DNA from 3 places in the Paenibacillus paludis genome. Region 2 is predicted to be linked to each of the others. Evidence: predicted binding sites of a transcription regulator. Region 2 holds the regulator's gene; each other region holds the start of a gene.
The links. The regulator LexA, encoded in region 2, represses DNA repair genes until DNA is damaged. The targets are predictions, from matches to a motif close to CGAACATATGTTCG.
Positions count from the first base shown of each region.

Region 1 (3,282 bases), 190 kb from region 2:
TTTCTGGCCGGATTCTGCCGGAAGTCGTGGTCACGCTGAGACCTTCGTCATTCATGCCGTCATACCGGCCGAAGAGCTGAAGTGAAAATCCGATGTGGGCGGGCTTGCCCGTCACACGGGTGGTGCTCAGCAAAAGCTGATTATAGGGAGCATCCTCCCAGCCAAAATCATACGTCCGCATATGATATGTACGGCTTTTGTCTATAGGACCGGTTCGCAAGGCTGCCTGGCTGCAATGGCCGGCTGACTGGAAATAAGAGAAGTAAAAGACGACCGCTTCTTCCCGGATGCCGGTTTCATCGGCGAAACCTTTGATTTCCTGATTGACCCCGGGACAATATTTCTCGAACATATTCATTGCCTTATCAGCGGCAGCCGGATGGAGCGGCGGACTGCCCATAAACGGCGAGGACATAAAGGACATAAAAGCAGTGTCGTGTTTATAAAATGCCCCTAGTGCGCGCCCGACTTCATAATGTGTTCCTTCCGTAACAATATGCTGGTAAATGGATGTTTTGAGGTCCATTGTAAAGCTCCTTCTACGTTTACTCTCTGCGCAGAGTAGCTCCATTATAAAACTGTTACCGCTACGGCGGCAAAGCCGTGACAATGCTGAATCGAACGCTGTGGTTCCAAGGTGAAGTTATTTCCCGGCCTTTATGTGCAAAATGCTTGGCTAAAGTTGAAATTTCTTGTATTCATGGCATTTGGATGGTAAATTATAGATATAAGTTTGGGATTCAAATTCAGCTAATAATTGCATGAAATGTGTACATTAATCAATCCGCCAGTCCGTATGTTGGCGGGTTGATTTTTTTGAAAAAAGCCAGGCTGGTTTGACTATGTTCTGCTGTGAACAAAACGTTTTATGGTCCAAAAAGGTACCGTAAGGATACCTTTATTTGTTGAAATGCTTAAGGAATCCGAAGGATGATCAATTTCACAAAGGCCGGTAAAAGTTTCACCGCTCACAAGATGAACACGCTGCTTCATACTTTGCTCCAAGGCCGACTGTATTTCTATTTTTCTCATTCATTTCACTTCCTTTTAAAACTGTGGCATTATGATCTCTACTTATCATTAAACAGGATTTGAAGAATTTAACAGACTTAATGGTTACAATATTGTATTATTATTATATACATTGGCTAGAAACCGGGTTATTCTTAAAGTAACTGTTTACAGTGAATCTAGACCCAAGCACCCTCCAGGTTAGGACGGATAGGTTGATTTTCTCAGAAAAATGGAGTCGGAGAGGTGAATGGCTGTGGATACAAGGAATGTTATCAAGGGGATTTATCATGAAATCCTTGAACGGATCGAATTGCTGCTATTGAACTCAAGTCTTGAGTATGTGGAGCACTCTTCTGAAGTAATAGAGGGGGGCATGTATGCTTGGGGACAAGCTGACGTACTGAAAGATGCGTACCGGATGGCTTTGATTGAAGAATACTTAATACTAGTTACCCAAATGCGCTTGGAGTTGGAAGAGAAAGACAGCAAAGCTCTCGCCAGTTTTGACCATAGCTGCAATATTGTATTAACGTATTTAAAGCAGGAAACGTTTGTGTACGAGAGTACGAAAGAAGATGTATTGAAGACGATTGAAAAAGAATTGGCTATTCAGTACTTCGTAATGAATCTGCCGGTGGAGAACATGAAATAATTGTCCCCATAACCTGGTCGTCGCGGTGAATCGGGCATAGCTTTTTTGGTGTAATATTCAATCAAATAACGTTTAGCTCTCAGTCCGCCAGTGTTCAACTGGCGGATTTTTCCGTTGCTTTAATTTCTTTAAGATGGTTATAATACAAACAAGTGTTCCTATTTATAGGGGCTGAGGAGGTCTGACAACATGAAGAAATTTGACAGCATATTCGACTGCAGCCGGATGATGACTCCGGAGCACAAACGCCGAATCATCCAGGATGAAGAAAAACAGTGCCTGCGAAGCAAACCCGTGCTCGATGCTCAGGAATGGGAGCTGATTGATCAAGTGCTTGCTTATTCCAAGCGTTACAACGAACAGATTACGATCACGCTGTTCGATCCAGAACAAGACCATAAGATCAGGGGCGTTGTCATGTCGGTGGACCTGCAACTGCGACAGGTCAAATTACAGATTGAGTATGAATATGATTGGATTAAGATTGACGATGTTATTCAAGCGACTACATAAACAAGGGTCCCAATCCTGGGACCCTTTCTTTAAAATTTATATGTTCATGTCATAAAAGATTTTGCATTCTGCTTGTTACTACAATGCTGTTGCATATGGTTTGAATTCGTCCGGTATAGCTGTTACCCCTATTATAGCCTCGACAGCTTTCCAGGCCGCTTCAAAACTTGTTCCGCTGTAGCTTGTTCTATCCCGCGCAGGGCCAGACAATGACATGTCAAACACTATAAATTCTCCGGACTCTTCAATGAGTCTGAAGCTTACGGCGCGGTCTTTTGATTGCATTCGAATCTCCTTCAATTGGACAACCTCCTTAATCATTTCTGTACTAGTATAAAGTCTACACAGCAGTATACCGCATCACCCCAATTGCATCAATTAACTAATACGCTGCAAGGAGCAACATTGACGGGAAGGTATTGAAACACTACAATTAGCACGAGTAGCCGTTGGAATAATTTAGGATTTCATTTCTTCCATCGGATAAATAAGAAACCCATTAGGCGGGCTAACAGGAGGTGAAGCAAACAATGAAAAGGTCGGTTAACCTGTTTAAAGTTTTGCTTGGGATGATCATTGTCTACTTGCTGGTTAGTCTTGTTGCAGGTGTAATCGGGATGAATTTCAACAATTTATAATGAGTCTGTTCTGCAGATAGGAGGAAGTCAATGAAAGGCGAACATTTAAAATATTTAGGCGGCGGTGTAATTGTTCTTGGATTGATTGCTTCGATTCCTGTAGCCATGAACATGGGCACATTATCTGCCGGTATCTATCTGTTCATCTGGTCCTGCCTGATTGGTGTGTTTTTTATCGGTTTCGGGGAGCTGCTGTATTCGGTGCAACGGATTGAGCTTAAGATCGCCGGGGAACGTCCGCACTATGATCCATTGACAGGTCAATATGTTGACAAGGCGGACAGAAAATAAAGCTGCGCTTAGACGGGCCTTTTAGATTAAAGGTACGCAAGAACATATATAGTGACTAATAGGTTTTAAAACAACCCTGCCGGTGAACTCCGTCAGGGTTGTTCAGCATTTCGCCTTAACTCTCACGGAGAACGGCGCGATACTCGCTCGGCGGCATGCCAGTGTATTTGCGGA
Region 1 is NZ_JBGJZP010000001.1:349,192-352,473, reverse strand. It holds gene ACAN56_RS01425 (C45 family autoproteolytic acyltransferase/hydrolase) at 1-526, opposite strand, end outside; gene ACAN56_RS01420 (hypothetical protein) at 841-1,032, opposite strand; gene ACAN56_RS01415 (hypothetical protein) at 1,268-1,666, shown strand; gene ACAN56_RS01410 (YolD-like family protein) at 1,856-2,179, shown strand; gene ACAN56_RS01405 (hypothetical protein) at 2,258-2,479, opposite strand; gene ACAN56_RS01400 (hypothetical protein) at 2,848-3,108, shown strand; gene ACAN56_RS01395 (AraC family transcriptional regulator) at 3,224-3,282, opposite strand, start outside.
Region 1: a site for LexA is predicted at 1,812-1,825, ahead of ACAN56_RS01410 (YolD-like family protein). Genes of this name have one in related genera too.

Region 2 (3,282 bases):
GGTGGATGAGCTGACCCGAAACTTTACGGAAGATGTTCAGAGCCGTGTAGAGCATGACCAGCAACAAGCTGGTAAATGGAGCAGGGCATACATTGAATCTACTTTTTATGGTTTTGGAGAAGGCAGTGACATGAACTCGGTGCTGGCAGCAGCTTTATTTACGAATCCCGGCTTGTTGACAAACATGCAGGAGAAATATGCTGAATGGCAACATAATTTTGAAAATGACGGTGTGGATCCACTGTGGGCAACCATTGCCCGACTGGCGACCGACGGACTCTGGTTTGCGGAAAAGTTTGGACTGGCACCGCCAGATCTGGAGTTAAAAGAACGCATTTACAAAGAATTGATGGACGGAGTAAAGGAGGAGAAGTAAGTGCCGTATCTGTTTTTGGCGATATCCATTGCCAGCGAACTTGTAGGAACTTCGATGCTCAAAGCATCGCAAGGATTCACCAAAATAATCCCTGTAATCGTAATGCTGATTAGTTTCATTTGCTCGTTCTTCTTTTTGTCGTTGTCATTGAAGACTATTCCATTAAATACGGCCTATGCAATTTGGTCTGGAATCGGAGCGGTAGCTACAGTTCTGATCTCAGTACTGATCTGGAAAGAAAAAATAAATACAGGCAGCGTAATAGGAATAACCTTAATCGTCATTGGTGTGATTGTGCTGAATTTGCTGGGACCTGGACATGGTTCTTCTGATGAGGCTGCCGAAACACAACAAACCAGCCTTTCCGATAGAGCCTAAGCCGAAGCTGTTGAAATAAAGATCATATACAATTTGTTCCATACAACAGTATGATGACGAAATAACTGTACCCTGCCAGAACGGTGGGGTATTTTCATATTCAAGAATAGAGGGGAGTGAGTGAAAGTTGTCTGTGCATCGAGGGAATTTTTTCATTAATGGAATTGGCGTATTTAGCGTATTGATGTGGCTCATATCGGTTGTAGCTTGTATTTACGCATTCGTACTGTTGGTTAAACTTGCCCGGAGAGGAATAATAGCCTTGGATTTGTACATATATGCTAAAAATCGTGAAATACGCGACCGGTATGAATCAGCAGACAGGAAGGACCAATATTAAGCACAATGAAAAACACCCTCGATCATTTTTTTGTGATCCTTTGGGTGTTTTTGCTTTTTGTCTGACCACCATACTGTTACTCCCTTATTGTAACCCGTGTTCCAATAGGCACGATTGCTGCAAGGGCCAGCACATCCTCATTGTACATGCGGATACAGCCATGGGAGACCATATGTCCGATGGAAGAAGGGTCATTCGTTCCATGAATGCCGTAATGTGGTTTGGATAGACCCATCCAGAATGCACCGAAGGGTCCGCCAGGCTTGGGCTGTTTGTTAATGATAGTGTATTCTCCCGCCGGTGAAACGGTAAGCATGGTGCCAATACCGACAGGGAACCCTCGGGTAACGATGTTATTGTCAAGCAAATATAGCATGCGCTGCGACAGATCAACAATAATCCGATAATTAGGCATAGGTTCAGCACTCCTTTGATATCAGAATATGTGCGGAGTGCTGTTGCTGTTCAAAGGAAATGTTATATGAGATAAATAGAACAAATGTTCGCAATGAGTAAAATGACCATTTGAAAAGGGGAAAGGGCTGCTTCACTTGAAAAAGCGAAGCAGCCCTTAAATATGAACAAAAATATTAATGGATATCGCGGAAGAGACCGATAACTCGTCCCAAAATCGTAACGCGGTTAAGACGGAGGGGTTCATAAGCCGGATTCTCCGGCTGTAGACGAATGTGGTCACGTTCTTTGTAGAATGTCTTGACGGTAGCTTCGTCTTCTTCAGTCATGGCAACGACGATATCGCCATTGTCAGCAGTCTGCTGCTGGCGGACGATTACGTAGTCACCATTCATAATGCCTGCTTCCACCATGCTGTCACCGAGAACGGAGAGCATAAATACCTTGTTGTCCCCCACATAGTGGGAAGGTAGTGGGAAGTAATCTTCGATATTCTCCGTTGCGGTAATCGGCACCCCGGCGGTGACCTTACCTACGACAGGAATACGGGTAACCGTCTGTACGAATTGATGTACATTCTCGGAATCTTCCTGGCCGAGCAGCTCAATTGCACGCGGTTTCGTAGGGTCGCGGCGGATAAGGCCTTTCTTCTCAAGCCGGTCCAGATGGCCGTGCACTGTGGAGCTTGAGGCCAAGCCTACAGCTTCACCGATTTCCCGGACGGACGGAGGATAACCCTTGCTACGGACTTCGTTACGTATAAATTCCAGGATCGCCAGTTGACGACTCGAAATCTTTGACATCGGAATCAACCCCATATAGTATGTTTGGGAAAATTATAACATAGAACTTCCGTTCGTACAAACATAAGTTCTAACAATCTGAGATTAGTAGTGGAAATAGTAGCTTTTTACCATATTAGTATCTAATAACGGCTTGGAAATGGCGGGAAAAGGCAAAGCCGGTGCTGGAAACTGGCACATTTATGGATACGGAAAAAAAGCGAACAATTGTTCTAAAAAATCTATTGATCAAAACACATGTTCGTGTTATATTATTTCCGAAAGTAAGAACGAGTGTTTGGAGGACGATAACAATGTTAAAATACAGTACATACCGCAGCATCTACGAAGAGGCCGGTGAAGTTGAATCTACTAGAGGACAATCTGCTTCTAATCATATGAATGAAATGAAACAATCCGCCGCCGCTTTATTTGCAGCGATCTTAGGATTATGCCGTAAAGAATATCTCGTGAAGCTTGTGCTGGTCTTTATGCTTGTTGTATCCGGATTTACAGTTGTTGGTAATGTTTTTGCAAGTTCAGCATCATTAGTGAAGCAGGAAAAGCGGGTAGTAGTTGAACGCGGAGACACGCTCTGGAGTATCGCCCTTAAGAACAAACCAGCGGGTATGAAGACGGTCGTATATATAGAAGGAATTAAAAAAACAAGCGGTTTGAAGAACGGGAACATTCAGGCCGGAGATATACTGACATTGCCTGTGTATTAACTTCATCATAAGCAGTATAGACTGACGTAAAGAGCTTTCAGGGGGTAGACCTTGACAAGCTCTTTTTCTCATGGCAAAGTTAGAATGAATTTATAGGGGAGGGGAAAGCATTGAATATTGACGAATTGGTCGCACGCATCAATGAACTGGCACGCAAACAGAAGAATGGCGGCCTGAGTGAAGAGGAATTGGCTGAACGGGCCAAGCTCCGTGAGATTTATCTGGGCAACATCCGCAGCAACTTCCGGGCCCAGCTCGACACCA
Region 2 is NZ_JBGJZP010000001.1:540,818-544,099, reverse strand. It holds gene ACAN56_RS02375 (TetR/AcrR family transcriptional regulator) at 1-376, shown strand, start outside; gene ACAN56_RS02370 (DMT family transporter) at 377-754, shown strand; gene ACAN56_RS02365 (L,D-transpeptidase) at 1,171-1,509, opposite strand; gene lexA (transcriptional repressor LexA) at 1,685-2,311, opposite strand; gene ACAN56_RS02355 (LysM peptidoglycan-binding domain-containing protein) at 2,605-3,018, shown strand; gene ACAN56_RS02350 (DUF896 domain-containing protein) at 3,129-3,282, shown strand, end outside.

Region 3 (3,282 bases), on a different contig from region 2:
TTTCACAAATCGGCAAACCCACGCAGCCTAAACCATCAATCTAATCTACTATTAGATGCTATTATAGCATAAGTAGGAATGCGCATACATTTTGGCCAGATTGCAGAGCCAGGAGTAACTGATTCCTTGGGAATAACACTTTCAGCCCCTCGCCCCGTTGCAGCCTACTTCAGTATCTTGTTCAGCTCTTCCACTCTTTTTCGGCTGTCTATTCTAGCGTAGAAATAAAAAGCGATGGTGTGCATTACAACCGACAATAACAGCATTCCGGGCCACCAGGGCAGAATAACGTGAAACATATCTTGTGAAAATAACCAGACAATCAGCATTCCGCCGGCTATTGTAATAATGGAGGAAATCAGAATATTCCAGAACGGCTTTAAGGTGAAATGATTCCATAGGGCATCGTACATAATTCCAAATAATACGGCCGATATTGCAGCAATCCCCGCAACATGCCACAGGTATACCATACTGATCGGTTGATCCCTATAAAACAACGTTAACAGTAACGTTACCCATAAGGATGTCACCGTAAATACTTGAAAAAAAGAATGCTTGAACTGGCTAATCATGATATCTCCCCCTGAATTGTTTAATGTAATAGCGGCTGACAAAGTAACTGGAATGATCCGTGAGCACCACTTGAATCCTTGCGTTGCCTGTGGATGAAAACTCTTTAATATAGCCCGTATTGATGATGGTTTGATTATTGATTTTCATAAAAAGGGCTGAATCCAGACTTTCGTCGACAACCTTCAACCGTTTATTGAGCAAATACCTTTCTCCGGTAATTACACGTACGCTGCACATGCGGTCTTCCGCTTCAATTACAGCAACCGTACTCCACCCGATTTGAACATGGCGGTCATTTTTCGCGTTGATCACTACAAGCTTTTTCTCTGCGGTATGAATAGCCTCTTTAATATTCCCCCAATGTTCCTTTTCCGCAGGATGGGTACTTACTTTGGCGACACCCCGGTCTAATGCTGAATCGGCTTCAAATATAACGTTCAATGCTGCATCCTCCTTTCACAACTGATCTTATAAGCAAAACCTTGCTAAAACTATAGTATTGCGTTTTCTTGCAAAATCCTGCGGCTTTGTTGCACGGCGCGCTGCGGCGCATATGCACTGACACGAAGGGACACCCTTATGTGTGTATTTTTATGTATTTGTTTGATTTTGACAAGAACATTTGTTCGGGTTATACTTTTCCCAAGTGAGGGGGATTTGACCGTGGATATCATGGAGAAACTCGAAATTTTAACGGCTTCGGCCAAATATGATGTGGCCTGTACCTCAAGCGGATCGGACCGCAAAAGTCAGGCCGGAGGCATGGGCAATGCCGTCAGTATGGGCATCTGCCACAGCTTTGCGGCGGACGGCCGCTGCATTTCACTGTTAAAAGTGCTCATGACGAACAGCTGTGTTTATGATTGCGCCTATTGTATCAACCGCAAATCGAATCAGACGCGCCGGGCTGCATTTACACCGGAGGAAATCGCAGACCTCACCATGCAGTTCTACCGCCGCAATTACATAGAAGGCCTGTTTCTCAGCTCCGGCATTATGCGTAACCCCGATTATACAACCGAGCAGTTGATTGCCGCTCTAGAGCTGCTGCGGAACGTCCATCACTTCGGGGGCTATATCCATGTGAAGGCAATTCCCGGCGCAGATGATATACTGCTCTCCAGACTCGGCCTGCTCGCCGACCGCATGAGCGTCAATATTGAGCTGCCCTCCAAGGAAAGCCTGGGCCGGCTTGCTCCGGATAAGAGCAAACAGTCCATTCTGAAACCGATGGCCCTTATTAAAGAGAAGATAAACGAGAATTCTTCGGACATTGTCAAATACAACCATGCTCCCCGCTTCGCACCGGCCGGGCAGAGTACACAAATGATCGTAGGGGCAACACCGGACACCGATTACCAGATTCTCAACCTCACGGAAGGGTTGTACCGGAAGTATGGGCTGAAGCGTATCTTTTACTCTGCCTACACCCCGGTGGTAGAGCATTCGCTGCTGCCTTCCCTGGACACCAAACCGCCGCTCCTGCGGGAACACCGGCTCTATCAGGCTGACTGGCTGCTGCGCTTCTATGGCTTTCAGGCCAAGGAGCTGCTGGATGAAGCGGCGCCCAATTTCAATCCGCTGCTTGATCCCAAATGCAGCTGGGCCATCAATCACCGCGAGCAGTTCCCGGTCGAAATCAATCGTGTGCCGTACGAAACGCTGTTGCGTGTACCGGGCATCGGCGTAAGGAGTGCTCAGCGGATTGTAAAAGCACGGCGGGCGGGGACATTGGATTTTTACGCGCTGAAGAAGCTCGGTGTCGTGCTGAAGCGCGCTCAATTTTTCATTACCTGTAAGGGAAAAATGCTGGAGGGGTTAAAAGTCGGCGAGCATACCCTGCTTCGTTCACTCATGTCCGGCCAAGAGCTGTCCCCGTTTCTACTGCCGCAGTACGAGCAGCTTTCCCTGTTCGATGACACGTATTTGGCAGCCTTGCCTGCAGCGGGAGCGGCAGGACTGAGGAAAGGAGAATCCTCCTGATGTTCAAGACGGCCGCTCTGGCCTATACCTATGACGGCAGCTTTGAGGGCCTGCTATGCTGCGTGTTTGAGAGCTACCAATGGAAAGAAACTCCGCTAACCATACATTCGGAGGGTGAAGGGCAAGGCCTGCTGCTGGAATCCAAATGGATTGAGACCGACAACGTCAAAGCAGACCGCGTACTGCGCTCCATACCTCTGCGCATCTGTCCTGAGGCCGAAGAGCTTGTCCGTTTAGGATTCTGGACATGTACGCCAGACAAGGAACTGCTGCTGCTGAATTTTCTGTATCTCGGCTTCACGCATGGCCGCAAGGTTATGGACATGCTTGCCGATGATACCGTGAACGCCTTGCAGAAGGCGGTACAGCATCTGCGGCGGGAAGGGCATCTCTTTCTCGGTTTTGTGCGGTTTTCCGTTTACGGTCCGGTCATGGCAGCGGTGATTGAACCCCGCAACTACGTGCTCCCTGTCATTCAGGAGCATTTCTGCGACCGGTTTCAGGGCGAAAGCTTCATGATCTATGACAAGACCCATAGGATGGCGCTGATCCATCAGCCCGGGCAAGAAGCCATTATTCCACTCCAGGAATGGATACCCCCGGAGCCGGATGCGGCTGAGGAGGCCTATCGCCGCCTGTGGAAGAAGTTCTATACTGCCATCGGTATTCAGGAGCGCCGCAACGACCGGCTGCGTTCCTCCCTGATGCCCAAACGTTACTGGA
Region 3 is NZ_JBGJZP010000013.1:111,766-115,047, forward strand. It holds gene ACAN56_RS22825 (hypothetical protein) at 165-575, opposite strand; gene ACAN56_RS22830 (LytTR family DNA-binding domain-containing protein) at 568-1,017, opposite strand; gene ACAN56_RS22835 (putative DNA modification/repair radical SAM protein) at 1,249-2,559, shown strand; gene ACAN56_RS22840 (TIGR03915 family putative DNA repair protein) at 2,559-3,282, shown strand, end outside.
Region 3: a site for LexA is predicted at 1,192-1,205, ahead of ACAN56_RS22835 (putative DNA modification/repair radical SAM protein). Genes of this name have one in related genera too.